DNA from 2 places in the Paenibacillus sp. FSL R5-0519 genome. Region 2 is predicted to be linked to the other one. Evidence: riboswitches for the same ligand, from Rfam matches in the RefSeq annotation. Region 2 holds a riboswitch; the other holds the start of a gene.
The links. Region 2 has a riboswitch for ZMP and ZTP ahead of MKY73_RS01405 (TIGR01440 family protein). Riboswitches for the same ligand answer to the same signal wherever they lie in the genome.
Positions count from the first base shown of each region.

Region 1 (3,414 bases), 2.1 Mb from region 2:
CAATAGCTGTCTCGGAAAGATCATAAGCATCTACCTGATATCCTTGGCGGGTCAAATACAATGCATTTCTGCCTGGACCACAACCCAGTTCCAGTGCCTTGCCACCTGCCAGCAAACCTGCGTTCACATGCGCTACCAGATTCTCATCCGGTTTGTTTGGGAAAAAGGGTATAGGTCTGTTCCGATCCTCATAGAAAGGCTCCCAAAATTGCTTGGCAGATCTGAAGTCTGCATCGAGCATATCATACAGATCCTGTACACTTTTAATGGTCTTTTCCACAACACATTCCTCCTTAAATCCTCCATCCGAACCTTCAGTTCAGACCATTCATTCCTCGTCATTTTCATTAAATCAGCTACACTTTATTATAACATTTTTAACCATTAATCCTCTATTTTTCTTGTATTTTTCCACTTTGAAATATAAGATTTTTCCAACAAAAAAACGACCGACTTGGATGTCGATCGCTAACAATTGTAGCAGTTGTGAGTTACAGTTTACTTCGCCCGTTCCATGACTGCAAAGTAATTTTTTTCGTTATCAGCAAAGTTGAAGACACGTCCCGTTGGCATCTCGACAATCTCTCCAACCGTTACATGTTTTCCAGACAAGTCAGCATATAGTTGATCCAGATTTTCGGTAAAGAACATTAATGATGGTGTGCCCAGATTTACACCCGCCGACATCCGCTCGACAAACTCTTTGTCATGGAGAATAATGCTCGTCTGCGAATCTGGGGTAGGCGCAATCTCAATCCATCTCATGCCCTCGTCGAGGTTTACTTCATCCACAATGTGGAATCCTGCAACTTCCGTCCAAAATGCCAGTGATTCATCCTGATTGTTGACATACAACATAATTTGGCCGACTTTGCTAAACATGCATCATTCACTCCTCTGATCATCTAATCTCTCAACATCCTGCTTATCATTCCTCAACTTCCAATAGAGTATAACATGCAGGACAGCTTTTTCATTATCTTTCTTTGGCATTACACTGCTCTGGTGGAAGTTTCTGATCAGACCGTTGTTTTGACAAGAGCCAGCCTATGGAACCCCGAGGTATAATAATTCATATCAATACCTTCCTTTTGAAAATTCATTCTTTCATAAAATACGAGCGCTGCTTGATTTTCTGCATGATCAAGTTTGTAAAGCATGACTTCACCATTGCCGAACTCAGCTATTTTCATGCATATTTCAGTAATTAGTGTACGTGCTACACCTTGTCGAAGGTGTGATTTACACGTAACAACGCCAACGATTTCATATCGGTTAACCGTAGGCTGAAAGATATAACCAGCATGACCTATGACAACATCTGCTTCGTCAACCATGACATAATAAGCACTGATCCGTTCATCCATCATATTTAAAAATAAATCCCAGCGCGCAGGATACTGTTCCCGTATAAACGAAGGGAATCGAAAATGATGATCCGTCATCATTTTCAGAACTGCTGGTTGATCAATCGCTTGAAAAAGGCGAATAGTCATCTTTTTATCACCTCCTCCCCTTAAAGGTCACAGCTTCATAGAATCCAGCCAAATCCATGCTTGTCATTCTATCAAATAAAACAAACGCCTTTTTCATTACTGCCACCAGTCCTCTGGTACCCGAATAATAAATAAAGTGTTTGATCAAAAGATCAAACACTTTGCCCAGGCGTACGGCATATAATATATGTGCTTCCTCGTGGTTCACTCCACGTTTACGCCAGTCACACACAACAGATATTTAACAACCAGTATACATCACTCATACTTATTGTATGCCTCTTAACTTCTTCGTAAGATAAAGTACAACATCGTCGTCCATAATCGTTTCTTCACCTGGCTGAATATAATGATCGTGTCTGTGAACACCATGACCGTCCGGTATGTATCCGCGATGGGCATATAAAACTTGCGCCTTGCCATAATCGGTAAATACACCTACACCAATACCTGCTACATCCGTTCGTTCCGAAATAACTTCCTCTGCGCGGTCCATCAACCGTGAACCAATACCTTGGCGCTGGAACTTGATCAGCACATTGAAATCGTTAATTTCGGGGATGCCTTGTTCCCTGAAAGAAGGGTATTTGGAATGCCACAATACATTCACGTATCCGGCAAATTCTCCGTTCAACTCGGCTACCAAGGTTACACGATCCCCATTCTGCTGTTCAGCCAAGTAATGAGTATACTGCTCAGGTAATCTCCCCCAACCCTGCTCTTGGAACGCCTTGGATATAATGACAGGATCGTTCTCGTTTAATAGTCTGATATGTACAGTCATTAATGAATCCTCCTTAAAAAGGTATTACTCCTAGACTATATTCCCAACCGATCTCGAAGCGATATGATATGGGCAACATGGTGTTTGCCATGCCAAGCATACATGCCCAAATTGTAATCCAGTCTTGTCGTTTCTTCCGATGAGGGATGATAAAATTGCTTGGCATAATCTGCATCTGCCAACGCGTTTAACAGAAACACCCAACGACGATGGAGCGCATCCAGAATCTGAAGCGAGAATTCGACATCCAGGTCCCTTGAATCACTCAGTTCAGCCCAACGCTCTTCATAATAAGGTCGAATCGTAGGTGTGTCCTCTGTCAGTGCCAACTTGAAACGAATCATACTGTTCATATGGCTGTCTGCCATGTGGTGAATGACCTGTTTGAGCATCCATCCACCTTCTCGATACGGCAGACTTAATTGCTCTTCACTTAGTCCCTTTACCGCTTCTCGCGCGCGTTCAGGCAACTCAGCAATGTCCTGAATCCACTTCTCCCGCTGTTCCAAAGTAACTTCACCCGTGTGTACAAATGGTCCTATCGGAAATCGTTCATCCATCCATTATTCCTCCTTGTGTGTATGATTCAAAATAACGTTTAAAATTATCTAAGGAGTATATTCCATAAGCCAGCAGTCTCTCATCTGCCCTTCATGCTGCTCATGTTTCTCCAATAGCTTAATCCTTTGAAAACCACATTTCTCATAACAGGATATCGCTCGCAAGTTCCAGGATTGAGGGTCCATAACCACTTTACGGGCTTGTTTTTCATGAATGAGATAGGCCAGCATGGATTGCACCAGCAATGTTCCGATACCTTTGTTCCAATAATCTATCTCACCAATGAACTGATCCGTTCCATAGATGATCTCATCCGTGTCTCCATAACCATACTCCGTTCGTTCTTCTTCCTCAAGCTTATAGAACTGAATGTATCCTATGGGACTTCCTGCATACTCAACGATACAACGGGTAGCATCATCATCCTGATTGTAGAAATGCTCTCTTACCTGCTCCAGATCATGCGGCCGATCACGGCCTTCATAGTATTGAAGGACTTCCGGGTCAGTCAGCCACTTCACCAGCTGGTGTTCATCTTCTGTTTCCAAGAAACGTACGGTGATTCCGTTTGAT
Region 1 covers NZ_CP150234.1:4,776,435-4,779,848, forward strand. The annotation lists gene MKY73_RS21395 (class I SAM-dependent methyltransferase) at 1-280, opposite strand, end outside; gene MKY73_RS21400 (VOC family protein) at 499-882, opposite strand; gene MKY73_RS21405 (GNAT family N-acetyltransferase) at 1,020-1,496, opposite strand; ZMP/ZTP riboswitch at 1,653-1,734, opposite strand; gene MKY73_RS21410 (GNAT family N-acetyltransferase) at 1,765-2,280, opposite strand; gene MKY73_RS21415 (YfiT family bacillithiol transferase) at 2,316-2,840, opposite strand; gene MKY73_RS21420 (GNAT family N-acetyltransferase) at 2,889-3,414, opposite strand, start outside.
Region 1: linked by a shared signal. The riboswitch ahead of MKY73_RS21405 (GNAT family N-acetyltransferase) and the one ahead of MKY73_RS01405 (TIGR01440 family protein) in region 2 are both predicted to bind ZMP and ZTP.

Region 2 (3,414 bases):
ACGTATGCAGCAGGTGGATTACTTGTTCTGCTGGGTGGTCATATGATCCTGAATGCATTCCGTGAAGGCGATACCAAGTTGGTGGACCACCGTTCCCTGCTCGGCGTTATACTGTTTTCCCTCAGCGTAAGTGTGGATTCGTTCTCCGTTGGCGTTTCCTTAGGGATGTTTAGCAGTGATCTGATCTTAACCGTACTTGCCTTTGGCGTGTGTGGCGGGGTGATGTCGGTGATGGGTCTGCTATTAGGCCGTCGGGTGAGTCAGAATCTCGGGGATTATGGTGAGGCCATTGGTGGCGCAATCTTGCTTGCGTTTGGACTTTTGTTTATATTTTAAAATAAAACTTGAGATATCCTATCATTCGCATCATATGTAAAATGGGGAGGCTAACACAATGAAACATATTTTATTCGTATGTACAGGAAATACGTGCCGCAGCCCCATGGCAGAGGGGCTTTTGAGAAAACTGGCATCGGAGCGCGGCATTCAGGTGGAGGTTCGTTCCGCAGGTGTGGCAGCAACGTCGGGTATGCCGATCTCTCGTCATGCGGAAGCTGTTTTGAGAGATCATAACGTTGAAGGTCCGCCTCATTCCACACAGCTTAGCTCTAACCTGGTAGGTTGGGCCGATCTGGTTCTTACATTAACACGGAGTCATAAGCAGCATGTCATGCAGGTATTTCCCGACTCCATCCACAAAACCTATACATTGAAAGAGTATGTGGAAGACGACGAGCAGGTATTAAGAGATGTTCAGGAATTGGACAGCCTGTTTGCAACGCTGGAGATGAAACGTGCCCTTGGTCAAGAGATCCTGGCATCGGAGCGTGAGCGAGCCATCGAGATCAGACAACGAATTCCAAGTTTCGACATCTCTGACCCGTTTGGGGGAAGTCGTGATGATTACAATATCGCTGCGGCTGAGATTCGGACGGCATTGGACCGGCTTTTGGATAAGCTGGGATAATTCTGATCCTGCGGGGCAGGTTATAGAAACAGGACATGTGATGTAAATTAACCGTTGATTTTAGACGCGGGTTGTTTTATGATGAAGGGGAAAACAGGGATCCGGTGTAACTGGCGACGAAGTGGGCATAACCACGATGGAGCACCGGAACAAACGGCCGGTCGCCTGGGCAAAAGAGCAATTCTGCGTTACCCGCAGACTGCTCTTTTTTTCGTCTTTCATCTGATTATTCGCTATAATAGTACCTGAGATGCCGTGCAAGAATACGAAGGACAGCCAAGAGACAGCGCGCATGATTTTATCGGGAGGCGATGATAGGATGACTATAGAGTTAGATTCAGAACAACCCGGATTGCAGGAACAGACCGCATCCATTCTGCATGAACTGGCGCTTGCCGGACAGCTTGGGCCTGGACAGATCGTTGTGATCGGTACAAGCACAAGTGAAGTCGCAGGTGCGCGGATTGGTACGAGTGGTGCCATTGAAGTGGCGCAGCAGCTTCTTGCGGGTATACGCGAGGTGCAGGAGGAATTCGGTTTCGACACGGTATTCCAATGTTGTGAGCATCTGAACCGTGCGCTGGTAATGGAACGTTCTGTACTCACTCGTCTTGGATTGACTGAGGTTGGTGCAGTACCCGTGCCCAAGGCCGGAGGTTCAATGGCATCCGCAGCATATCGTTCGCTGACCGATCCATGCCTGGCTGAACATGTGCAGGCCCATGCGGGACTGGACATTGGGGAGACGATGATTGGCATGCATCTCCGGCATGTAGCCGTACCTTTTCGTACAGCGCTCCGCTATGTTGGAGATGCGCGTGTGACTACAGCGTTGACTCGTCCAAAGTTAATTGGCGGCGAACGCGCGGTGTATCGTATGGAAGAACAACCAGATTCAACATTTTGTGACTAACATATAAAGCGAGACTAATTGGGTTACACTCCTGACTTTGATTGCATCACCATCTTCCGATCGCTGTTATCCCCAGATTTTTTAATTCCCTATTTAAAAGGGGAAATTCGGTGATAGCCTATGCTTCCGGAGTAGCTTTCTAAAGAAAGCTTTTAGGCGACCACTTCGTTTCTTCAGATTGGTGTTGCACTCGCCGTTTTCGTGTAAACATTAGTTTCACTTTATAACTTCACTTATAACTGGGAGGAATTTAATCATGGAACAATTGCGCAAGAATGACCCGGCAGTACTGGAAGCGATGAATCTTGAACTGAAACGTCAACAGAACAACATCGAACTGATTGCATCCGAGAACATCGTAAGTGAAGCAGTAATCGAAGCATTGGGATCTGTTCTGACCAACAAGTACGCTGAAGGATATCCAGGCAAACGTTACTATGGCGGTTGTGAGCATGTGGACGTCGTTGAAGACATCGCACGTGATCGTGCCAAAGAATTGTTCGGAGCAGAACACGTGAATGTTCAACCACACTCCGGCGCACAAGCGAACATGGCAGTTTATCTTGCAGCATTGAAACCTGGTGATACTGTACTCGGTATGAACCTTGCCCATGGTGGACACCTCACACACGGTAGCCCGGTGAACGCATCCGGTTTGCTGTACAACTTTGTAGCATACGGCGTACAGGAAGATACATTCCTGATTGATTATGATGAAGTACGCAAAGCGGCTTTCAAACACCGCCCTCGTCTGATCGTTGCAGGTGCAAGTGCATATCCACGTACCATTGATTTTGAAAAGCTGGCTTCCATCGCCAATGATGTAGGCGCTTTGTTCATGGTGGACATGGCTCACATCGCAGGACTGGTTGCTGCTGGTTTGCATCCAAACCCGGTTCCACATGCGCATTTCGTAACAACAACAACACACAAAACGCTGCGTGGACCTCGTGGTGGTATGATTCTGTGCCGCAAAGCGTGGGCAGCAGCGATTGATAAAGCGGTATTCCCAGGTTCCCAAGGTGGCCCTCTGATGCACGTGATTGCTTCCAAAGCGGTAGCATTCGGAGAAGCTTTGCAACCTTCGTTCAAAACATATGCACAGAATGTCGTGAAAAACGCACAGGTTCTGGCTGAAACACTGATCGCTGAAGGATTGAATATCGTATCCGGTGGTACAGATAACCACTTGATGCTGATCGACACACGCAGTGTGAACATCACTGGTAAGGAAGCTGAGCATGTGCTTGATTCCATCGGTATTACCGTGAACAAAAATGCAATTCCATTCGACCCTACAAGCCCGTTTGTAACGAGTGGTATTCGAATTGGTACACCTGCTGCAACTTCCCGTGGCATGAACGAAGAAGCGATGGTTGCCATTGGTAAGATCATTGCCAAAACGTTGAAAAATCCTAAAGATACAGCGAAGCTGGATGAAGCACGTGCAGAAGTAACTGCACTGACAGACCAATTCCCGCTCTATACCGACCTTAAATACTAAAAAACTTTGCTCATGGTGTTTGTATTTGAG
Region 2 covers NZ_CP150234.1:332,233-335,646, forward strand. The annotation lists gene MKY73_RS01395 (manganese efflux pump MntP family protein) at 1-336, shown strand, start outside; gene MKY73_RS01400 (low molecular weight protein arginine phosphatase) at 395-967, shown strand; ZMP/ZTP riboswitch at 1,064-1,145, shown strand; gene MKY73_RS01405 (TIGR01440 family protein) at 1,287-1,880, shown strand; gene glyA (serine hydroxymethyltransferase) at 2,137-3,384, shown strand.